Regions from separate parts of the Actinomadura sp. NPDC000929 genome, predicted to be linked through region 2. Evidence: riboswitches for the same ligand, from Rfam matches in the RefSeq annotation. Region 2 holds a riboswitch; each other region holds the start of a gene.
What was found. Region 2 has a riboswitch for cyclic di-AMP ahead of ABWI04_RS21710 (NlpC/P60 family protein). Riboswitches for the same ligand answer to the same signal wherever they lie in the genome.
Positions count from the first base shown of each region.

Region 1: linked by a shared signal. The riboswitch ahead of ABWI04_RS01765 (CHAP domain-containing protein) and the one ahead of ABWI04_RS21710 (NlpC/P60 family protein) in region 2 are both predicted to bind cyclic di-AMP.
Region 3: linked by a shared signal. The riboswitch ahead of ABWI04_RS22840 (CHAP domain-containing protein) and the one ahead of ABWI04_RS21710 (NlpC/P60 family protein) in region 2 are both predicted to bind cyclic di-AMP.

Region 1 is NZ_JBEUPA010000003.1:42,369-50,092, reverse strand. It holds gene ABWI04_RS01800 (tetratricopeptide repeat protein) at 1-887, opposite strand, end outside; gene ABWI04_RS01795 (TetR/AcrR family transcriptional regulator) at 1,173-1,820, opposite strand; gene ABWI04_RS01790 (HXXEE domain-containing protein) at 1,866-2,378, shown strand; gene ABWI04_RS01785 (LysR family transcriptional regulator) at 2,461-3,402, opposite strand; gene ABWI04_RS01780 (LysE family translocator) at 3,513-4,136, shown strand; gene ABWI04_RS01775 (TetR/AcrR family transcriptional regulator) at 4,238-4,837, opposite strand; gene ABWI04_RS01770 (DsbA family oxidoreductase) at 4,951-5,577, shown strand; cyclic di-AMP (ydaO/yuaA leader) riboswitch at 5,911-6,061, shown strand; gene ABWI04_RS01765 (CHAP domain-containing protein) at 6,076-6,753, shown strand; gene ABWI04_RS01760 (RlpA-like double-psi beta-barrel domain-containing protein) at 6,946-7,665, shown strand.
Region 2 is NZ_JBEUPA010000061.1:14,880-22,603, reverse strand. It holds gene shc (squalene--hopene cyclase) at 1-1,694, shown strand, start outside; gene hpnH (adenosyl-hopene transferase HpnH) at 1,756-2,760, shown strand; gene ABWI04_RS21710 (NlpC/P60 family protein) at 2,830-3,564, opposite strand; cyclic di-AMP (ydaO/yuaA leader) riboswitch at 3,574-3,711, opposite strand; gene ABWI04_RS21705 (MFS transporter) at 4,055-5,530, shown strand; gene ABWI04_RS21700 (cobalamin-independent methionine synthase II family protein) at 5,752-6,789, opposite strand; gene ABWI04_RS21695 (bis-aminopropyl spermidine synthase family protein) at 6,924-7,724, shown strand, end outside.
Region 3 is NZ_JBEUPA010000067.1:14,328-22,051, reverse strand. It holds gene ABWI04_RS22850 (M48 family metallopeptidase) at 1-155, opposite strand, end outside; gene ABWI04_RS22845 (hypothetical protein) at 152-1,417, opposite strand; gene ABWI04_RS22840 (CHAP domain-containing protein) at 1,457-2,290, opposite strand; cyclic di-AMP (ydaO/yuaA leader) riboswitch at 2,300-2,455, opposite strand; cyclic di-AMP (ydaO/yuaA leader) riboswitch at 2,592-2,790, opposite strand; gene ABWI04_RS22835 (C40 family peptidase) at 3,286-4,239, opposite strand; gene ABWI04_RS22830 (NYN domain-containing protein) at 4,516-5,793, opposite strand; gene ABWI04_RS22825 (DEDD exonuclease domain-containing protein) at 6,085-7,724, shown strand, end outside.

The sequences.
Region 1 (7,724 bases), on a different contig from region 2:
GCGGTCTGGTCATCGCCTTCGAGAAGCAGGCGCCAGAGCAGTGCGGCGGCGTCCAGCAGCTCCATCGCGGTGCCTGTCGACTCCGGGCCGTGAAGCACGGCGTCGTAGATCTCCAAGGCACGGGCCGTGTCTCCGGCCTCCAGTGCGTAGAGCGCATAGTGCCACCACGCGTGCACGTTGAAGAACGTGCCGGTCGACCAGTCGGTCGTCCGTTCGTCCATGTAGGCGATGCCTCGCCGGAACCGGCCCTGCATCTCGTAGGTGTGGACGACCGCGTGGATGCCCCACACGTCCTTCGGGTCGAGCCCGACCGCGCGCAGGCCGACCTCCTCCGATCGGTCGTAGTGCCCTGCCTCCTCCAACCCGAAGGCGTACATGCCGAGCAACTGGCCGAAATGCCGGTCGGACTCGCTCCATGCCGTCAGCGCACCACCGACCCGGTCGCGCAGTGCGCGGGCGTCCCCGGTGAAGTAGTCGACCTGGTGGCCGACGAACAGCGCGAGGACGTCCCGCGGGTACTCCTCGCTGATCTGGCCGAGCAGGCGGCCGCAGCCGAGGAAGTCGCCCTTCACCAGGCGTTCCAGCGCCGCGACGTGGGCCCGCTCGCGGGGAAGGAGCCCGGAGCCGTCCACGCGCGACCGGAAGAGCCGGAACCGCTCCGCCGCGGCCCGCGCGCCTTCGGGCTCGGTGGCCAGAAGCCCGAGGTACGCCGACAGGACGTTGCCCAGCGGGAAGTCGGGATCCGCTTCGAGCGCCCGCTTCGCTTCGGCGTCCACCTCCGGGCGGAAGTGCAGCAGTTCATGGACGGCGTTGTCGTAGTGCTCGACCGCGGTGCGGCTGCCCGCCCCGATGGCCAGCCCGTGCTCGTCCGTCTTCATGGCCGTCATGTCTCCGTCGGACGTTCGACGTGTGCGGTGTCGGGGGCCGGGTCGGCGCCGCGGACCTGCTCGATGCGGCCGTGCCAGGGGGCCGTCCCCCGTGCGTGATCAGTCACTGGTGTCCCTTTGTCGGCCGTTTCAACAGAGAGGGGACCCGGCGTGGCCCGGTTCCTCGTGCCGCGCGGCTTCGTGGTCGTCGCAGGCGGCGCAAGACGATTCAGCCTTGCATGCGTCCTTCCACCCGGGCAACCGCCGACCGGCCGTCCCCACGCCGCCGAGCGCTGTAGATGGTTCCTACGGACGGCCAGGCGTGTCGGTGGAGCCGCCGGCTTGATCTGGCGAGGGGAAGGTGCGGCTGACCGCGGCGCAGGCGGCGTCGGCGAGGGTGTTCGCTGTGGCGGTCGAGAGGTGGCCGGTGACGAGCCAGTGGTAGATCAGGGGGCCGAAGACCAGGTCGCGGACCGTGTCGGGGGCGAGTGCGGGGTTGAGGCGGCCCTCGGCCAGGCCGCGTTCGATCAAGGCGCGGATGGTGGCGTTCCTGGGGTTCAGGTAGTGGTGTCGTAGCGCTTCGGCGAGGTCGGGCCGACGGCCCGCTTCAGCGTGCACGGCAAGGACGGTCCGACCGAGCGGGGAGCCGGCCAGCCGGAGCGCGAACCCGGCGGACAGTTCCTTCAGATCGCGCAGCACGTCGCCGGTGTCCGGAACGGCCAGCGGCGGCACCTGTTCGACCAGGGCGTGGACCACCAGGTCGTCCTTGGTCGGCCAGCGCCGGTACACCGCCGGCCGGCCCACCCCCGCGCGCGCGGCGACCGCCTCGATCGTCAGCTTCGCGTATCCCTGTTCGGCCAGCAGTTCGATCGTCGCCGCGGTGACGGCGCGGTCGACGTCGGCGCTGCGCGGCCGGCCGCGACGTCCTGGGGCCCCCTTGCGCTGCTCGCTCATTTCAGAAATATTACAGCACGACTCGTAACGTAAAGGGAGGCGGGGATGATCCGTAAGAGCGTGACCTGGGGGCTGCTGCTGGCTTGGGCGGCCAACGACGCCGAAGAGTGGTTCACCATGGCTCCCTGGTCGCGGAAGAACGCGGGCGGCGGCGCTCCGGGACCGGTGTGGCTGCGTCGCGAGGTCTCCACGGCGCACGCCCGCACGGCCATCGCTCTCATGGGCGCTTTGATGCTCGCCGCCACGGTGGACGGCGCGCGGACCGGCGGGAGGTCCCGGCTCTATCAGGCCACATTGGCCGGGTTCGGCGTGCACGGGCTCGGACACCTGGCTTTGAGCGTCAGGCAACGCGGCTACACCCCGGGTGTCGCCACAGCACCCACGATCGTCGTGCCGTTCTCCCTGTGGGCTTGGCGCGCGCTCGGCCGCGCAGGCGTTCGCCGCGACCCGGCGCGGACACTCCGCGACGCCGCGATCCTGCTCCCCGCGACCCTGATGGCCGTCCACACCGGAGCCGACCTGCTGACCTCGACCCGCGAGAAGAAGCGCCCTGGCTGAGGGGCCCGACACCCCGCTCAGGTCCGCCGGGGAGGTCTTCCGAGCCAGGAGGGGGTTCGTGATCGATTTAGAACGGGGCTTTTCAGGAGCCGTGTGGGGTGGCCCAGGTGGCGGTGATGTCGCGGGCGACATCGCGGAGGAGGTCGATGAGCATGTCCGCGAGTGGGGTGAGGCTGGCGTCGGTTCTGGTCACGGCGTAGAGGTGGCGGTAGGGCTTGGGGTGGGCCAGTTCGCGATGGGTGGTGCCGGGGACGTGGGCCAGGGCCAGGCGTGACACCAGGGCCACGGCGATGCCTGTGCCGACCAGGGCTTGGGCGACGTCATAGGACTCGGTCTCGAACCGCACGGTTGGGGTGAAGCCGGCCTTGCGGGCGGCGTTGTGGAACTGTTCGCGGGCGGCATGGCCGGCCAGGATGGAGACCCATGATTCGTCGCGCAGTTGTTCCAGGTGGAGTTCGGTGTCCGCGGGCTGCCCGGTGGCCAGTGGGTGGTCGTCGGGGAGGACCACGACCATCGGGTCCACCAGGAGCGAGTGCGCCCGTAGGTGCGGGGGCGGCGCGAGCGGCGTGTCCCAGGACGCGACGATGGCCACGTCCAGGTTCCCCGCGCTGATCTCGTCCGCTCCGCGCCCGGACACCACGTCGATGACGGAGACGTCGGCGGCCGGGTGGCGGTGGCGCAGGGCCGTCAGGGCCGGTGGCAGCAGGTGCAGGGCGGCCGCCTGGAACGTCCCGATCCGGAGGCGGAGCGAGAGGTGGCCGAGCAGTGCGGCCAGTTCCGCCTCGGCCTGGTGCGATGCCTGCTCCACGGTCCGGCCGTGGGAGGCGAGCAGCGCACCGGCCGCGGTTAGCGTCGCTCCGCGAGGGCCACGGATGACCAGGGGGACCTGCCAGTCGCGCTCGGCCTTGGCCACCTGCTGGGTTACCGCCGCGGGCGTGAGCCGGAGTGCGTGGGCCGCCGCTGTCAGGGAGCCGTGCCGCTCGATCAGGGCGAGAAGCCGCAGTTGCCCCGGATCCACCAGCATTCACCAATGCTAACGCTGCATCCTTCTCTTTTAACTTCCCTTAGGGGCGCGGAGCGAGGAAGCCTGGTGGCACACTCGTCGGCCGCAATCCCCGGAAGGGGTTCGTTCCCATGCCCACGCATGTGCCCGTCTTCGTCATCACCACCTTGTTGCTGGCGATGCTGCCCGGCGCGAGTCAAGCGCTGATGATCCGGCAGGTACTGGAGGGTGGCCGGCCTGCGCTCCACGGCACGCTCGCGGGCAATGCCAGTGGCTTCCTGCTGTGGTCGACGGCCGCCGCGGCCGGGCTGTCCGCCGTCCTGCTGGCCAGCCCCACCGCGTACGCGGTGCTCCGGATCGCCGGCGGCATCGTGCTGATGATCCTCGGGGTGAAGACGCTCCAGACCGCGCTCACGGTCGGGTCCCCCCGCCCGCCCGAGCAGGACGGGCGCGGCACCGGCTTCACGGGTGGATACCTCACCGGCCTGGTCACCAACCTCGGCAACCCCAAGGCGGGAGTGTTCGCCATCTCGGTGCTGCCCCAGTTCGTGACCGAGGAAGGCCCGGTGTTCCTGTCGACCGTCGCCTTGGGAGCCCTGTGGGCGCTCGTCAGCGCCTCCTGGTACATGCTGCTCACCTGGGCCGTCAGCCGAGGACGCGCACTGGTGTCGCAGCCGACCGTCCTGCGGGGGCTCAGCATGACCACCGGTGCCGTCCTGCTGGCGCTGGGCGCTGCGGTGGCAGTAGGTGTCTGAGGGCTGGGCCGGTCAGGTCCGCGGGCCCTGCTCGCCCGCCGTAAACCGTGAGCACCTGCGCGGGCGGCATGTGCAGGGGCGCCCAGAAGCGGTGAGGCGTGCTACTGCGTGGAGGTGTCGGCCGGTGGGGCGAGGCCGGTCATTGCGAGGTCGACGATGGCGTTGACGTGCTCGGCGTCGGCCGTGCGCGGGGTGAGCAGGCGGCGGTAGTAGGCGGCGCCGTAGAGCAGTTCGGTGACGAGGACCGGGTCGGCGTCGGCGCGGACCTGGCCCTTGCGCTGCGCTACGCGGATGCGGTCGGCCGCGGCGCCCGCCAGGTGACCGATGAAGTTGTCCCACAAGGCCTGGTGGAGGTCCGGGTCGTGCTGGGCCTCGCCGATCAGTGCGCGGTAGTGCGGGAAGACGTGCGGGTCGCCGAGGATGCGCGAGGCCGCCGCCATCTGCGTCTTGATGTCCGCGACGAAGTCACCGGTGTCGGGGAAGGTCGCGTCCATCTTCCAGGTGGACAGCAGGCCGTCCAGCAGCACGGCGGCCTTGGACGGCCACCAGCGGTAGATCGTGTTCTTGCCGACGCCGGCGCGGGCGGCGATGCCCTCGATGCTGACCTTGCGGTACCCGACCTCCTGGCACAGGTCCATGGCGGCCTTGATGACGGCGTTGGCGGCCTCTTCACTTCGGCGCTCAGGACGTCTGGGTGACATGGGGACAGCATAGCCCTCAGGCGGCACGGAACGTTCCGTATTGACGCGGCGAGCGGCGGCGGGCATGCTGAGGCGGCACGGAACGATCCGTGCCGCCATCGAAGGACGAACCCATGAAAGTTGAGTTCACCCACGACATCGCCTGCGTCTGGTCGGCGCTCGGCTACGCCCGCTTCCAGCGGGCCGCCGAGGAGCACCGTGCGGGTGGCGGCGAACTGGAGGTCGTCTTCAGGCCGTACCAGACCGCGGGTTCCGCGGCGGAACCGCCGCCGAGCCGCGGCCTTTTCCCTCTCGCGCCCACCGCGCGGGTCGAGCAGATCGCACGGGCGGCGGCGGTCGACGGCCTGGTGGTGAACCTCGACCGGATCGTGCCCGCCCGCACCGCCGACGCCCACCGGCTCATCGCGCTGGCGGCCGCGCACGGCACCGCCGAGGACATGACCGCCCGTCTTTACCGCGCCTACTTCAGTGACGGTCTGGACATCGGCGACGTCAACGTGCTGCGGGGCTTGGCGTCCGCGACCGGCGTCAGGTGGGACGGCGAGCGGCCCCACGAGGAACCGGCTCGGTCCGCTCGCGTGTCCGGCCCGCGAGTGCCGGTCTTCCGGTTTCCCGACGGGACGGTCCTGGTCGGAGCCGTGTCACTCGCCGCGCTGAGGGGTGAGTTGATGAGGGCCGACTCACCGCGCCGGCGCTCCAGCAGGACCACGCATTCGCGCCCGGCTCCGGTGCGACTATGACGCGTCCTGGTCGGTCGTGAACTTGGGCACCTTGATGACCAGCCCGCGGGTGGGGGCGCGCTCGGGGGTGATCGTCTCCCGTTGGGGCGAGGTGGCGACCAGAAATCTTGGGCCGACTTGACTGGACCGCAGCCCTTGCGTTGAGGGCGCTTTGGGGAGTCTTTACAGGTCAGCAGCGTCTTTGGGGTGGGCTTGACGAAATATGGGGCCGCTTGAACCTGTTGTGGGTGTGTGACCGACGGGAAAGCCCGTCCGGAGCGCCCGACCAGATCGTGACGGGCGCATCGAGTCCCTGATCATCAGGACGGCCGATCAAGGCACGTCCGCCGCCGAGTCCGCAGAGCGCCGATCACTGGCCGAGCGGAGCCGGGGACCCACCGAAACACCGGGGTGAATCCGCACTCCCGCCTTGCGCGGGGTCGCGGTAGGGCCACTTCCATGCCCGAACCCGACAGCTAACCCGGTAGGCGGACTGGAAGACCTCAGGAGAACCTTCGCATGACCGCTCGTACTTTCGACCTGACCAAGCGCATGGGCACCCGCTTCGCCGCCGGAGCCGTCCTCTCCCTGGCGAGCGCTTTCGGCTTCGCCTCCCTGGCCCCGTCCGCCCATGCGGACACCAAGCCCGCGAACACCGCGCACGTCGCCGCCGCGCCCCAGGCCGGCGCCAACGGCGCGAAGACCGCCACCGCCGGCGCCTCCGCGCAGGACGTCATCAAGCTCGCCCGCACGCAGATCGGCACCCACGAGGACGCCTCGGGCAACAGCAAGTTCAACGACTGGTACGTCGGCTCGCCGCTGGGCGAGCAGAACGCCCACCGCATCGGTTCCAAGAGCGCCTCGGTCTACAAGGGCCAGTCCTGGTGCGACATGTTCGTGTCCTGGCTGGGCCAGCACACCGGCACCAAGGGCATGGGCGCCGACGCCTACACCGTCAGCCACGCCAAGTGGTTCAAGAAGACCGGCCGCTTCGGCCAGACCCCGAAGCCCGGCGCCGTGGTCTTCTTCGCCTGGAACGGCGGCGGCATCAAGGGCGTCGAGCACGTCGGCATCGTCGTCAAGGACAACCACGACGGCACCATCAACACCATCGAGGGCAACACCGGTGACGCGGTGAAGAAGAAGGTCCGCGACACGTCCACCGTCGCCGGCTACGGCTACCCCCAGTACCGGTGAGCCAGGGCCGCTGAGCGGCCCGTTGCCCCGCACCGTCCAGTGGTGCCTCCCCCTTCTCCATCCCTCCGCGATCACACCCACGTCGCGAGCACGCCCACGTGCCGTGCGCCGGATCCGTCACGCCCGAACGGCGAGCCCCCGACTAGCCGAAGCCGTGACCCGGCGCCCCGGACCACCGAGCAAAGGATGAACATGCAGAAGCGAGCCATCGACACCGCCCTGATCGGTACCGCTCTCGCGGGCCTGCTGGCCGCGGGCGTGGCGGCCGGGACCTCCCACGGGGCCCAGGCCGACGAGCCGATGTCGCACAAGGTCATCGGACAGCAGGTGGCCGGGCAGCAGGTCACCGGCGACAAGATGACCGGACAGCTGGTCACCGGACAACAGGTGAGCGGGCACAAGGTGACCGGACAGCCGGTCACCGGAAAGCAGGTGACCGGAAAGGTGACCGGCCAGCAGGTGGGGCAGCCCGCCGCGAAGGCCACCCACCACGGCACCGCCAAGGTCGCGCCGAAGCGCCACGCCGTCCTGTCGGGCAGCACCAAGGCGTCCTACTTCTGGGACGACGGCTCGGGCGTGAACGGCGACACGGGCGCCCCGGCGGGCGGCAAGCCGATGCAGAAGGGCCTGTTCGCCAGCCCGAGCTGGCCCATGCACACCAAGGTGAAGGTCACCTACAAGGGGCGCAGCGTCACCGGCTTCGTCGGGGACCGCGGGCCGGGCGAGCCGTCGCACCGCGGCGTCATGCTCGACCTCGACACCTACACCTTCCGCCACCTGGTGGACGGCAAGAAGCCGCGGAGCAAGTACGACACGGGCACCTCGGCGGGCCACCTGAAGGGCGTCAAGTACGAGATCCTGTCCTGGGGCCACGGCGCCGGCAAGAAGGGCGCCCCGAAGCCCCTCGGCTGATCAGGCCCGACCGGGTGACCCCTCCTGGCCTCACCACGGACCCCGCTCCCGTCTTCGGA
Region 2 (7,724 bases):
GCTCCGACGCCGACACCAAGGACGCGGCGCGCTGGATCCGCTCCCGGCAGCGCGACGACGGCACGTGGGCGAACTTCCACGGCGGCCCGGCCGACCTGTCCACCACGATCGAGGCGTACGTCGCGCTGAGGTTCGCCGGTGACCCGGTGGACGCCGCGCACATGCGCGAGGCCGCGGCCTACGTGCGGGAGGCGGGCGGCATCGAGGGCAGCCGCGTCTTCACCCGCGTCTGGCTGGCGCTGTTCGGCCAGTGGTCCTGGGACGACCTGCCGGTCATGCCGCCCGAGCTGATGTACCTGCCGAGCCGCGTCCCCCTGAACGTCTACGACTGGGCGTGCTGGGCACGGCAGACGATCGTCCCGCTGACGATCCTCGGGTCGCTGCGCCCGGTCCGGGCCCTGCCGTTCGACCTGCCCGAACTGCGCCGCGGCGTGATGCCGGCCCGGGAGGCCCGCGGCTGGGGGGCGGCGTTCAACGCCCTCGACCGCGTCCTGCACGTGTACGAGAGGCGGCCGGTGCGCCCGCTGCGCCGGGCGGCGCTGCGCCGGGCCGCCGACTGGATCGTCGCCAGGCAGGAGGCCGACGGCTGCTGGGGCGGGATCCAGCCGCCGTGGGTGTACTCGCTGATGGCGCTGCACGAGCTCGGCTACGGCCTCGACCATCCGGTCATCAGGCGCGGCCTCGACGGGCTCGAACGCTTCACGATCCGCGACGGGAAGGGACGCCGCCTTGAGGCGTGCCAGTCACCCGTCTGGGACACGGTCCTCGCCGTGAACGCGCTCGCCGACGCGGGGGTGGCCGCCGACCACCCGTCCCTGCTGCGGGCCGCCGAATGGATCGTCGGCGAGGAGGTCCGCGGGCCGGGGGACTGGGCGGTGAAGCGGCCGGACGTCCCGCCGGGCGGCTGGGCGTTCGAATTCGACAACGACGTCTACCCCGACACCGACGACACCGCCGAGGCGATCCTGGCGCTGCGCCGGGCCGCCTTACCGGCGGCGGAGGAGCCGATCAGGCGGGCCGTCCGCTGGCTGGAGGGGATGGCCTCGCGCGACGGCGGCTTCGGCGCCTTCGACGCCGACAACACCCGCGAGCTGTGCACGAAGCTGCCCTTCTGCGACTTCGGCGCCGTCATCGACCCGCCGTCCGCCGACGTCACCGCCCACGTCGTGGAGGCGCTGTCCAAGGAGGGCCTCGCGGAGTCGGCCGTGGTCAGGCGTGCCGTCGTGTGGCTGCTCCGGGCGCAGGAGGCGGACGGCTCGTGGTTCGGGCGCTGGGGGGCGAACCACGTCTACGGCACGGGAAGCGTGGTGCCCGCGCTCGTCGCGGCCGGGGTGCGTCCCGGCAAGCCCGCGATCCGGCGCGCCGTGGTCTGGCTGGAGGACCACCAGAACCCCGACGGCGGCTGGGGCGAGGACCTGCGCTCCTACGACGACCCGGCGTGGATCGGGCGGGGCGAGTCCACCCCGTCGCAGACGGCCTGGGCACTGCTGGCGCTGCTCGCCGCGGGCGAGCGCACCCCTGCCGTGGAGGCCGGCGTGCGGTGGCTCGTCGACCACCAGCGCCCGGACGGCAACTGGGACGAGGAGCAGTTCACCGGCACCGGCTTCCCCGGCGACTTCTACATCAACTACCACCTGTACCGCCTGGTCTTCCCCCTGAGCGCCCTCGGCCGCTACCTGGAGGGCGCGGCATGAGGCGGGGGCGCGGACCGGGCGGGACCGCCGAGTTCACCCTGCACGAGGAGGTCCCGACACCATGAGCATGCCGCTCCGCCAGAGCCTTCGCATCGGAAGCTACATCCTCCGCAACAAGCTGCGCGGCCGGGAGAAGTTCCCGCTCATCGTCGAGCTGGAGCCCCTGTTCGCCTGCAACCTCGCCTGCGCCGGCTGCGGGAAGATCCAGCACCCGCACGACGTGCTGAGGAAGCGGATGCCGGTCGAGCAGGCCCTCGCCGCGATCGAGGAGTGCGGCGCGCCGATGGTCTCCATCGCGGGCGGCGAGCCGCTGATGCACCCGCAGATCGACGAGCTGGTGAACGAGCTCGTCCGCCGCAGGAAGTACGTCTTCCTGTGCACGAACGCGCTGCTCATCCCCAAGAAGATCGACAAGTTCGCGCCCTCGCCGTACTTCGCGTGGGCGGTGCACATCGACGGGCTGCGGGAACGCCACGACGCGTCCGTGTGCAAGGAGGGCGTCTTCGACGACGCCGTCGCGGCCGTCAGGGAGTGCAAGCGGCGGGGGTTCCGCGTCACCACCAACACGACGATCTTCAACACGGACACGCCGCAGACCGTCATCGACGTCATGAACTACCTCAACGACGACCTCCGGGTCGACGAGATGATGATCTCGCCGGGCTACGCCTACGACAAGGCGCCCGACCAGGACCACTTCCTCGGCGTCCAGGAGACGCGGGAGCTGTTCCGCAAGGCGTTCGGGGACGGCAACCGCAAGCGGTGGCGCTTCAACCACTCGCCCCTGTTCCTGGACTTCCTGGAAGGCAAGGTCGACTTCCCCTGCACGGCCTGGGCGATCCCGTCCTACTCCCTCTTCGGCTGGCAGCGTCCCTGCTACCTGATGTCGGACGGCTACGCGCAGACCTACCAGGAACTCCTGGACGAGACCGACTGGGACTCCTACGGAAGGGGACGCGACTCCCGCTGCGCCAACTGCATGGCCCACTGCGGCTACGAACCCACGGCCGTCTTCTCGACCCTCGGCTCCCTGAAGGAGTCCTTGCGGGCCGTCCGCTCGGTCTGACCCCTCTCTCTCCAAGCCCGTTCCGCCCGGCACCGGCGTCCCGCCGATGCCGGGCGTCTTCAGGGACGCCTACGTGAGGGACGTCGGCCGGTACGCCTTGTACTCGTCGCCCGAGGAGAGCCCGTAGTCGAGCTCGCGGTGGTCGGTTCCGTACCGGCCGCGCTGCTCGTAGGCCCAGTACGACGAGTGCTCCTTGTCGGCCCACTTCTCGAAGATGACGACGTGCCGGGTGGTGTTGCTGCCGAGGGCGTCCATGACGAGGTCGCCCTTCTTCAGCTCGGACATCGCGATTCGCTCGGTGTACCGCGACGCGGTGAGGCCGACGGTGTTCGTCCCGGGCTTGGGCAGCCCCAGCGCCATGGACACGTATCCCGAGCAGTCGGTGCGGTAGCCGTTGTGCGTGCTGGTCTGGCTGTAGGGGACCCGCCGGCCGGTGTGCGGATGCCAGGTCCTGGCCCGCGCGATGACCTTGGACCGCGCGTCCGACTTCGGCGCGGCGGCCTGCTTCCGCGGCTCGGCCTTCGCCGACGACTCGGTCTTCGCCGAGGGCTCGGCCTTCGCTGGGGCCTTGAACTCCTTCTGGACCTGGGCCTGCGCTCTGACCTGCTCCCGCGGCGCCGCCTGCCGCGGCGCGGTCCGCTGCTGCGGCACGGTCTGGACGGCGGCGACGGTTTCGGTGGACGCGTGCTGCAGGGTCGTCGGCATGGCCGCCGTCGCGCCGAAGACGGCGAGGCCCGTCAGCGTGACGGTGACCCAGGGGCCGGGCCGCAGAACGCGCGGCCGGTCGAGGTGCTTGCCTTTCAAGGGGGGCTCCTTGCTTCCATGTGCCGCCTACCGGGTTAGCTGACGGGTTCGGACGTGGAAGTCGCCCTACGGCCTGACAGGCCGATTCACCCCAGTTCGGGTTGGGTCCCCGGCTCCGCGCCACGGCGGACTCGGCGGGTGCCGCTGAGAGACAGCGGCGCTGACGATGTGGGGCCCGATCGATGAGGGATCTCGGGCCTTGTCGCGCGGGGACGGCACCCCGCCCCACCGCGCTCGGAAACCCCACGGTGGGACAAAACGCCTGGAAGGCGTCTTGAAGGGGCAAAGCTACTGAAATCACCAAGAGACGGCAAGGTCGCGGGCGATGATTCCGCAGCTCAGTGCCGTGCCGACCCGGCACCCCGGCCGTCGCCTGCCGCCGTTGTGGGCGTGCCGGGGAGGCGATCCGGGCCCGATGCGCCTCTAGACGGAGGAGAAACCTCCAGTTAATATCCGGAGGAGAACCCTTCACTTAGAGGAGGTGGGTTCCATGACCGCCATCCCGGCGCGGACCGCGTCCGGTCCGTCCGCGGCCGTCCCGAACCGGCGCTGGGCGGCGCTGGTCGTCATCGCCGTCGCGCAGCTGATGATCGCGCTCGACGCCACCATCGTGAACATCGCGCTGCCGACGGCCCAGCACGCGCTCGGCTTCGGCGACGCCGACCGGCAGTGGGTGATCACCGCGTACACCCTGTCCTTCGCCGGGCTGCTCCTGCTCGGCGGCCGGATCGCCGACCTGGTCGGGCGGCGCCGCAGCTTCCTGGCCGGGCTGGCCGGGTTCGCCGTCGCCTCGATGATCGCCGGGGCCGCGCCCGGCTTCGGGGTCCTCGTGGTCGGGCGCGCCCTGCAGGGGGCGTTCGCCGCGCTGCTCGCGCCCACCGCCCTGTCGCTGCTGGCGGTGACGTTCACCGAGCCCAGGGAGCGCGCGAAGGCGTTCGGCGTCTACGGCGCCGTGGCGAGCAGCGGCGCGGCGGTCGGGCTGCTGCTCGGCGGCGCGCTGACCCAGTACGCCGACTGGCGCTGGTGCCTCTACGTCAACGTCGCCATCGCCGCGGCCGCGTCGGTGGCGGGACGGATCGTCCTTCCCGCGCCGCCGGCGTTCCCCGGGGCGCGCGTCGACTGGATCTCCGCCGTCCTCGTCACCGGCGGCCTGGCGGCCGTCGTGTACGGCGCGGGCGAGGCCGCCCCGCACGGCTGGGACGCCTGGCGGACCACCGCGCCGCTCGCGGTCGGCGGCCTGGCGCTCGCCCTGTTCGCCGTGCGCCAGGCCAGGCACGCCGCGCCGCTGCTGCCGCTGCGGATCCTCGCCGACCGGGGCCGGGCCGGCGCCTACCTCGCGGTGGCCACCGCGGTCGTCGGCGCCTTCGGGGTCTTCCTCACGCTCACCTACTACCTCCAGGTGGTCGCGCACTTCTCCCCGATGCGCACCGGGCTGGCGTTCCTGCCGATGGCCGTCGCGAACTCCGCGAGCGGCTACCTCGTCGGCGCCCGGCTCACCCGGCGGGTGCCCGCCCGGCTGCTGATCTCCGCCGGCCTGCTCATCGCCGCGGCCGGGCTGGCCGCCCTGACCCGGCTCGACGCGGGCAGCGGCTACGCCACCGCCGTCGTCCCGGTCGAGGTCCTGCTCGGGATCGGCATGGGCGCCGTGTTCCCGCCGGCGTTCTCACTGGCGACCGCGGGCGTCTCCCCGCGCGAGGCCGGGGTCGCCGCCGCGGTCGTCAACGCCGCGTCGCAGATGGGCGGTTCGATCGGAACCGCCGTCGTCAACACCGTCGCGATCGGCGCGACCGCGGGCTACCTGCGCGAGCACGGTCCGGCCGCCTCGCGGGCGGGGGCCCTCGTGCACGGCTACACCACCGGGGCGACCGTCTCGGCACTGGCCCTGACCGCCGTGGCCGTCGTGGTGATGCTCCTCATCCGGACCCCGCCCTCCTCGGACGCGGCCACCGACCACACCTCCCGGTGACCGCGATGGCCGACCACCGTGCCGGAACGGCCGGGTCGGCGTCGGGGAGGCCGGTGCACGTGGTGAGCCGTCCACGCGCCGCCCGGACGCGGCGCTTGGAGGTGGACGGGCCGCCCCACCCCCGCACCGCCGTCAGCGGACCATGCCGTCTGCGGCGGCGGCCGCGGGCGTGCCATCGGGTCCGAGGGTGCGAGGGTGTGGCGGCGGAGACGGGCGGCGGGTCAGACGCCGAGTTCGGCGGCGGCGAGGGCGGTGCCCTCCACGCGGGCGGCGATCTTCGCGAAGGCCGTGTCGCGGGACGTGGAGGTGTCGTCGGCGAACGGTGAGAACCCGCAGTCGTCGCAGGTGCCGAGGCGGTCGACGGGGAGGTGGCGGGCCGCGGCGAGGACGCGGTCGCGGATCTCCTCGGGCGTCTCGACGCGGGGGTCGATGGGGTCGACGACGCCGACGAAGACGCGGGCGTCGGCGGGCAGGTGCGCGGCGACGATGGCCAGGATCCGGTCGGGGTCGGGCTCGCTGGCCAGCTGGAGGTAGAAGTTGCCGGCCCTGAGCTGGAACAGCTTGGGCAGCAGCCCCGCGTAGTCGACGTCGAGGCTGTGGGTGGAGTCGAGGTCGCCGCCCGGGCACACGTGCACGCCGATCCGGGCGCGCTCGTCGGCGGAGAACCGCTCCAGGACCCGGTTGTTGAGCGCGATGAAGGCGTCCAGCACGCCGCCGCTGGGGTCGAGCTTGAGCGACAGCCGCCCCTCGGTGAAGTCGAGCTGCACCACGTGGGCGCCCGCGTCCAGGCAGGAGCGGATGTCGGCCTCGGCCTCGCTGACCAGGTCGTCGAGGAACATCTCGCGCGGGTAGCCGTCGATGCCGTCGGCCGGGTACAGCAGGCTCAGCGCCGAGGGGGCGATCACGGCCTGCTTGACCGGCGCGGTCGCGTGGCGCTGGGCGGCGCGCAGGTAGTCGACGGCGTGGCCGGTGTAGCGGAACGGGCCCGCCGTCAGCCGCGGGAGCTGCCGCTGGTGCCCGTCGGCGAACGGGATCACCGCGCCGTCGGGGGCCAGGTCGGCCAGGCCCGTGATCGGGTAGGTGGCGAAACTCGGCTTGGACTGCTCACCGTCGGTCACCACCGGTGAGCCGAGCTCCTCCAGCCGGCGGAGGGTCTCGCGCACGGCGCGGTCCTGGGCGGCGGCCAGCTCGGACGGCGAGGCGGTGAGCAGTTCCTGGGGACGCGGGATGCTGCCGATGGGCTCTGTGGGGAGGGGCATACCCCGAGGCTACGCTACTGAAAGTAGCGTGAGAAGCGCTCATCGTGACCAGAGGTGGCCGTGTGAATCTTCGGCGACCTCGGGGCGTCCCCGCGGCGAATCCCCGCGGACCCGCGCGCCGATAGCATGCGCGGATGGCTGATGGGGGAGTGCCGATCGCGGCGGACATGGATCCCCGGCGGATCCACGCCGCGCTGAGCCTGCTGGCGGACCGGCGCTGGCGGACGCTCGGCGAGCTGGTCCGGGAGACGGGCGCGCCGCGGCGCTCGGTGGAGTCGCTGCTGGCCGGGCTCTCGCTGGAGCACGCCGGCGGCGACCGGTTCCGCCTCACCCCGGAGCAGGGCGCCGAGATCGCCGAGTCCCTGCGCACCGGGTACCGTCCGCTCGACCCGGCCGACCCCGTGGGGCACCTGCTCCCCGAGTACGCCGCCGTGGTGGAGCGCGTGGCCGGGCTGATCGAGCGGGCGCCGCGGGCGCGGCACGTCCTCGACCATGTCTCGGCCACGCCGGAGACGGTCGTGCGGCGGGCGCTGCTGCTGGGGGCGCGGTTCTGGCTGCCGGGCACGCGCCTGCTGTGCGTCGGGGACCACGATCTGACCTCGCTGGCCGTCGGGCTCGTCCATCCGGGCGTGCAGACCACCGTCGTGGACGTCGACGAGCGGATCCTGGCCTACATCGGCGCATGCGCCGCCGACCTGGGGCTTGACGTGCGCACCCGCTGGGCCGACCTGAGGCTGGGGCTGCCCGCGTCGGCCGTCGAGTACGCGGATCTGGCGGTGACCGATCCTCCGTACACGCCGGAAGGCGTCGGGCTGTTCGTGGCCCGGGCGGTGCAGGGGCTGCGGGACCAGGGGCAGGGGCGCGTCCTGCTGGCCTACGGGGCGAGCGACCGCACTCCGATGCTCGCGCTGAAGGTCCAGCAGGCGCTGCAGGAG
Region 3 (7,724 bases), on a different contig from region 2:
CACGGAGTGGTTCGCGCGAGCACGGTCGCGACCCCGGCGAAGAGCACGGCGGCGGCGACGGCGGCGGCGATCCGGGGCCGGCGCGCGGGGGCGGCGCCGGGGGTTCCGGCGGCGGAGTCCCCGGCGCGGTCCTCGTCGGTCTCCGCCTCGCTCATGCGAGCTCCTCCTTCACGTAGTCGCGCCACAGTGCGGTGAAGCGCTCCCGCGTCAGGCCGAGCACGTCGCGCAGCGCCGCGGCCTCCGGGGCGCGCCCGGCGGCCCGGTAGAGCCGCACCAGCGCCGCTTCACCGTACCGGTCGGCGACCATCCGGCAGGCGAGCCAGGCCTCCTGGTAGGCCTGGGAGAGGCGGGGGGAGCCGCCGGCGAACGCGTCGGCGGAGGGCAGCGCGGAGGGCGTGCGCCCGGCGGAGACCTCGCGGCGCAGCTCGCCCGCCGCCGACCGGGTGCTGATCTTGACGCGCCGGTAGCCGACGTAGTCCGCGAAGCCCTCGATCAGCCACAGCGGGGTGCGCCCGTCGCGGGCGCCGCCGGTGGCGACGTGGGTCAGCTCGTGGGCGAGGACGACGTCGCGGCCCAGCTCGTTGAGGCGGCCGAAGGTGCCGGGGGAGACGATGACGCGGTCCTCGCCGCGACCGCCCCCGGCGGCCGGGGCGACGGCGGCGAGCGCGGCGATCTGGCCGAGGCTCTGCCCGGGGCCGGCGAGCGCGGAGGCGACGGTCGCGTCGGCGGGGACGAGCGCGACGACCCGCCGCGCCCACCCCGTGCCGACCACGGACGTCACGACCGGGACGGCCGCGTCCAGCCGCCGGGCGATGCCGTCGAGGCCGGCGCCGTCGCCGACGACCAGGCTCGTGCGGCCCCTGACCACCGTCAGGGGGCCGCAGTCCCAGATGTCGGTGTCGTCGGCGAGGCCGCGGGACGTCCCGTCGCCGACGATCGTCCACGCCCCGCCCCGCGGGGCCAGCGTGAGGTAGCGGGTGCGGGCCACGTCGCTCCGGTCGAAGCCGCGCAGCCTGTAGCGCGCCTCGACGCGGACGACGGCGGTCTCGCCGTCCACGGTCTCGACGCGGACGACGCGCTCCCGCCAGCCTTCCAGGGGAAGCTTCCGGAGGTTCCCGTACATGCGGGACTGGGTGTCCTGGAAGGCGGCGGGGGCGTTGCCCACCGTGGCGAGGAACGCCATGCGGTCGCCTTGGCGGACGGCCGCGGCGCGATTGGCGAGGACGGCGGAGGCCAGAGAGGGATTGAACGTCCCGGCGGACGGGGAGCCGGGAGCACGGGCGCCCGCCGCCCGGCCGCCGGAGCGCGAGCCCGCCAGGCCGGCGCCTCCGGCGAGGAGGACGGCGACCCCGCCCGCGCCGAGGGCGAGGACCCTGCGCCGCGTGACGGGGGCGTCCTGCCCGGGGCCTTCCTCCATGGGCGCGATCCTATGCAGGGCGCGGGGCGTGGGGCGCCGTCACGACCGGTAGTCCGGGTAGCCGTAGCCGACGACGACGTCTGTGGAACGTTCCTTTATCCGGACGGCGTTGTCGGTGTTGCCCTCGACGGTCTCGATCGTGCCATCGTCGATCTTCTTGACCACCATGCCGACGTGCTCGATGTCGTCGACGGACTCACTGCCGCCCCACGAGAAGAACACGATCGCGCCGGGCCTCGGCTCGTTGCCCCAGCGGCCGTGCTCCTGGAACCAGCGGGCGTGGGCGACCGTCCAGGCGTCGCTGCCGACCTGGTCGCTGAAGCCGATCTGCTCGCCCACCCAGGAGACGAACATGTCGCACCAGTTCGCGTCGCCGTAGCCGCTGAGGGAGCCGCCGTCGCGCGCGAGGGTCTCCCGCGCGCGGGACGTGGCCATGTACCAGTCCTGGAACTTGGTCTCGCCGCCGCCGTCCTCCTCGACGCCGACCTGCGAGCGGGCGAGCTCGATGGCCTGCGCGGCGGTGGGGCGCGACTTCGCGACGGTCTTCGGGGCGGCCTTCTCGGAGGTCTCCGCCTTCGGCTGCTCGGGCTGGTCCTTCTTCGCCGGAGCCTTCGAGCCGGTCGTCTTGCGCTCGTCCTCGGCACGGCGCCCGGGCGGGCCGCCGTGCGCCGTCAGGCCGGGGGCGAGGTCGGCCGCGGCGGCGGCCCTCACCGGGGTGGAGCCGAACGGCAGGACCGACGCCTGCGCGGTGGCGGCGGCGGTGCCGAGCACGGCGGCGCCGACGATCACGCCGCCGGTCGTCCGCCAGGTCAGGGACAGGGGGTTCGGCTTGCGGTGCCTGCCGTGGGTCTTCTTGCAGTGCGCGCGTGGCACGGGGGGATCTCCTCGACTTCCATGCCGCCTACCGGGTTAGCTGACGGGTTCGGGCGTGGAAGCCGCCCTACGGCCCGCGAAGGCAGGCCGATTCACCCCGAAAAGGACGCAGTGGGTCCCCGGTTCCACAGTGGACGCGCATGCGGGGCACGGCGGTCCGCGGACTCGGCGGTGACGTGCCCGGGGGCGGGCACGCCGGTTCTGAATGGGGAATCTCGGCGGGCGTGGACGCCCGCGGAGTGCAGGGGGTGGGGGCGTGGCCGCGTGGCGGCCACGCCCCAGGTAACGCTGCGGGATTCACTCCTTCTCTTCCAGACGCCTACCGGGTTAGCTGACGGGTTCGGGCGTGGAAGTGGCCCTACGGCGGCTCTCACCGGACTGCCGGGAGAGACGCGCCGATTCACCCCGGGTGCCGGAATGCCCGTCCGGAGAATTCCTCCGGACTCCGGCGCAGATGGGTCCCCGGTTCCGCGCTGAGGCGGATTCGGCGCTGCCGCTGCGATCCTGGGGGCGAGATGGGGCCCGGCGCGGGACCTGTCTCCCGCGTGCGAACGAGCGGCGCCTTGTGTTGTGGACGGACGGCGGCCCGTCTCCGGGGACCGTCCGGGGCCTGCCCCGTGTACGCCACCGCGGCTGCGCGCTCAGCGCCATGCACGCTGCGGGCGTGCGCACGGTGGACGGGGTCGGCCGGGTCTGCGACGAGACCGTGCGGCGCCTTCGGGCGCCGCGGGACGGCACGTGGGGCGTGCCGCCTGGGGGGAGCGGCGCGTGGCTCGCGCCGCCGTCACGCGGGTGCTGGATGCGCCGCGTGGGGCCGGGGCGCCAGGTGGGCGCCGCGGGTCCACGGCGTCTGGAGGGCGCCGTGAGTGGTGCAAAGGTACCAAAACCCCAAAAGAAGGCAAACCCCCCCAAAATCAACAACGGACCAGGTCAAGCCTGGTCCGTTGTCGATGGAGGTCCCGTGACGCCCGTGGAGCAGGGGGTCAGGCGGTGCGTCAGGGGCGCCCGGCGCCGTAGAAATTGCTCTTGTAGTAGCCGGAGCTGATGTCGCTGATCTTGACGACGTCGCCGGTGTGCGGGGCGTGGATCATCTTGCCGCCGCCCACGTAGAGGCCGACGTGGCCGAGGTTGCTGAAGAACACCAGATCACCGGGCTGCATGTTGTTCCAGGCGACCCGCTTGGAGCTGGTGTAGGCGTACTGGGTGTTGGTGGTGCGGGTGATGCTGACGCCCGCGGCGGCCCAGGCCTTCATGGTCAGACCGGAGCAGTCGTAGGAGTCCGGGCCCTCGGCGCCGTAGGAGTAGGGCTTGCCGAGCTGCGCGTAGGCGAAGTTGAGCGCCGTGCGGGCCGGGCCGCTCGCCGGGCCGTTGTAGGTGCCGCCCGTGGGGCCGCCGCCGCCCGGGCGGGAGGGGGTGCTCCCGCCGCCGAGCCGGCGCACGAGCGCCTTCTGCTTCTGCACCTGCTTGTCGAGGTCCTGCTTCTGCTTCTTCAGCTCGTCCTGCTTGGACTTCACCTCGTCGTAGGCGGCCTTCGCCTGGGACTGCTCGCGGCGGAGCCGCTGGGCGGTCGCGAGGAACTGGGTGAGCTGGGAGCTGCGCTCGTGCGACAGGTGCGAGAAGACGGCGGCCTGGTCGAGGATCGACTGCGGGTCGTTGCTGCCGACGAAGCCGGTGACGTCGGCCGAGTCACCGTTCTTGTAGGCGGTGGCCGCCATCTGCGCGATCTTGGACCGCTGCTCCTCGAAGTCGGCCTGCTCCTGCTTGCTCGCCTTGGTCGCGGCGTCGAACTTCTTCTTGGCGACCTTGAGCTTCTCGCGGTTCTGGTTGAACTGCTCGACCTTCTGGTCCATCTTCTCGTTGAGCTTGTCGAGCGTCTTCTGGGCCTGCGCCCGGGTCGGCTTGGGCTCGGCGTGCGCCACCACCGGGGAGCAGGTCAGGGAGACCGCCACGGTCAGTCCGGCGACGGCCGCCAGGCGACGGCGGAGGCCTGTGCCCGCAGAGCCCGCCCCGCGGCCAGGCCGCTGCGCCGGTGCCCCGATGTGATCATTGGCCACGGTCGGTTTCGCCCCTCTCGTCCACGACGTCAGCGGACGACATTAGCGAGGGGCAACAGCCGTCACAACCGATTCATCACTCTTTGATTGACATCTCTCATTATCATCCACTTTTAGTGACGCCATGATCACATACCGCGAGGACTGCCTTATCGGAGCCTTATGGGCGTCTTAGGAGCGGCCCAGCCTGCGCAGCAGCAGGGAGGACGGGCAGGGGCGCGCGTTGGCGCGCCGGGCGGCGTCGGCGACCTCCCGGTCGGACGACACCACGACCACCGAGCGGCCCGGCGGCTCGGCCCGCACGAGCTCGCCGATCAGCTCGTCCGCCGTCTGGCCCGGGTGGCTGAACCGCACCCGTACCCCGCGCGGCGCCGCGATGGCGACCGGCGCGTCCAGTTCCGCCCCGTCGAACACGCACGTCACCTCGGCGCGCGTCTGCGCGGCGAGCCCGCCGAGCCCCGACAGCAGCCGGCTGCGCTGGTCGGCCAGCGGCAGCTCCCCGTACCCGGTCTTGGTGACGTTGTAGCCGTCCACCACCAGGTGCACCTGCGGAAGCGTCAGCAGCCGGTCCAGCAGCTGCGGGTCGCTGTCGGACAGGGCCCGGCCGGGCAGCGCGCGGTGCGCCAGCCGGTCGGGCTCCAGCCCGCCGACCGCGTCGGCGGGACGGCCGATGGTGGAGGGCAGGGCCAGCTCCCGGCGGACGCCCTGCGCGGCGTCCACCAGCGCGTCCAGCAGCATCCGCAGCCGCACGTCGTCGACGTTGCGCCCCTCCCGCGCGGCCCGCTTGGCGGTCTCGGCCGCCTCCTCCGCCCGCGCGGCCCGGGCGCGCAGCCTGCGCAGCTCCTTGTCCGACGCGGCGGTCGACTCGCGCGCGGCGGCGAGCTCGCGGTCGGCCTCCTCCGCGACCGCGTGTGCGCGCTCCTCCGCGGCCCGGAACCGGGTGCGCGCGTCGTGCAGCTTGCGGCGCAGCTCGGCGACCTCGGCCTTGGTCTCGCGCAGCTCGGCGCGCAGCTTGGCCAGCTCGGCGCCGCGGGCGTCGCGGGTCGCGGCGAGCTCCGCCTTCAGCGCGGCGACGCGGCGCTCGGCCTCCTGCTCCTCCGACGCGCTCGCCGAACGCGCCAGCTCCTCGCGCGCGGACTCCACCAGCTCTGTCCAGCCCGCCGGGCGCAGCAGGTAGGCCAGCACGGCGACGCGCACCGGGTCGGCCGCGGGCGGCACGTTCCCGCCCTCGACCGCCTCCACCAGGTCGGCCTGCGCCTCCCGGAGCGGCGCGGCGACCCGGCTCCGGAACTCCCCGTCCTTCTCCAGCACCGCCGCGATGTGCTGGCCCGCGAGCCTGGCGCGCTTGCGGCGCTCGAACCGCGCGAACCGGCGCAGCGGCACGGGGATCTCCTCGGAGGGCAGTGACCCGATCAGGTCGGCGGCGGCCTCCACCACGCCCTGCCGCACCGCCTCGGGCAGCGGGCGGGACGCCTTCTCCGCAGGCTCCCCGTCGCCGGGGGTCGCTTCGGGACCGCTGTCGATGATCCCGCTCCTTCCGGGCTGCGCCGCCGGTGGGCTGTGTGTTCCCGAGCGCGGTACGCCCTAACCAGGGCGAACGTGCGATCGGACGGATCGCGCCCGGCCCTCGGCGGGATGCCTCCCGCCCGTCCTCGCGGCCCCCGCCCGGCGGGACGTCCCGGCGCCCCCCAACCCTAGCGGCACGAAGTTCTGTCGGTGGGGTCCTCTACGGTCGCGCTCATGACGGCTGCGCACGGTGTCCAAGGGCGCGGAGCCCAGGGGCACGGGGCCCGGGGGCACGGCGTCCAGGGCACCCTGGACGACCTCGGCACCCCCCTCAGCGACGTCACCTTCGTGGTGGTCGACCTGGAGACCACCGGCGGCTCGGCGGCCGACTCGGCCATCACCGAGATCGGCGCGGTGAAGGTGCGCGGCGGTCAGGAGCTCGGCGAGCTCGGCACGCTCGTCGACCCGGGCGGCCCCGTCCCGCCGTTCATCACCGCGCTCACCGGCATCACCACGGCGATGGTGACGGCCGCGCCGCGGATCGAGTCGGTGCTGCCGGCGTTCCTGGAGTTCGCGCGCGGCTGCGTCCTCGTCGCGCACAACGCCTCGTTCGACATCGGCTTCCTCAAGGCCGCGTGCGCCGCGAACGGCTACGCCTGGCCCGCGTTCGCCGTCGTCGACACCGTCGACCTGGCGCGGCGCGTGCTGTCCCGCGACGAGGTGCCCAACTGCAAGCTCGCCACGCTGGCCCGCTTCTTCCGGACGTCCAACGAGCCGACGCACCGGGCCCTCGCCGACGCCCGCGCCACCGTGGAGGTGCTGCACGGCCTCATCGAGCGGCTCGGCTCGTTCGGCGTCACCTCGCTGGAGGAGATGCGCGGCTTCGCGAAGGCGCCCACCCCCGAGCAGCGCCGCAAGCGGCACCTCGCCGACGACGTCCCCTCCACCCCCGGCGTCTACCTCTTCGAGGACCACGCCGGCGAGGTGCTCTACGTGGGCAAGAGCGGCGACCTGCGCTCGCGCGTGCGCAGCTACTTCACCGGCTCGGAGACGCGCCGGCGCGTCCGGGAGATGGTCGGCCTCGCCGAGAACGTCCGCACCATCGTGTGCGCCACGGGGCTGGAGGCCGAGGTCCGCGAGCTGCGGCTGATCGCCGAGCACAAGCCGCGCTACAACCGCCGCTCCAAGTTCCCCGAGCGGGCGATCTGGCTGAAGCTGACCGTGGAGCCGTTCCCCCGGCTGTCCATCGTGCGGGAGTGCCGGGCCGACGGCGCCCGCTACCTCGGGCCGATCTCCTCGCGGCGGCAGGCCGAGGAGGCCCGCGCCGCGCTGCACGAGGCGGTTCCGCTGCGGCAGTGCACCCAGCGTCTGACCCTCCGGCTGGTGGAGAGCGGCAAGGCGCGTTCGTGCGCCCTCGCCGAGCTGGGCCGCTGCGGCGCGCCCTGCGACGGCCGCGAGTCCGCCGACGCCTACGCCGTCCACACCGGGACGGCCCGCTCCATCATGGAGGGCGACGTGCGGCCCGTCGTCGCCGCCGCGCAGGTCCGCATCGACCGGCTGGCCTCCGAGCTGCGCTACGAGGAGGCCGCCGCCCAGCGCGACCGGCTCGCGGCGTTCGTCCGGGCCGCCGCGCGCGGGCAGCGGCTGGCGGCGCTGGCCCGGCTGCCCCAGCTGGTGGCCGCCCGTCCCGCCTTCGACGGCGGATGGGAGCTGTCGGTCGTGCGCTACGGCCGGCTCGCCGCCGCCGGGACCGTCCCGCCGAACGCCCGGCCCCGGCCCTACGTCGACGCGCTCATCGCGACGGCCGAGACGGTGTTCCCGCCCTCCGGAGAGGCGCCCGGCGGCGTCGCGCTCGGCGCGCCCGCCTCGCAGGG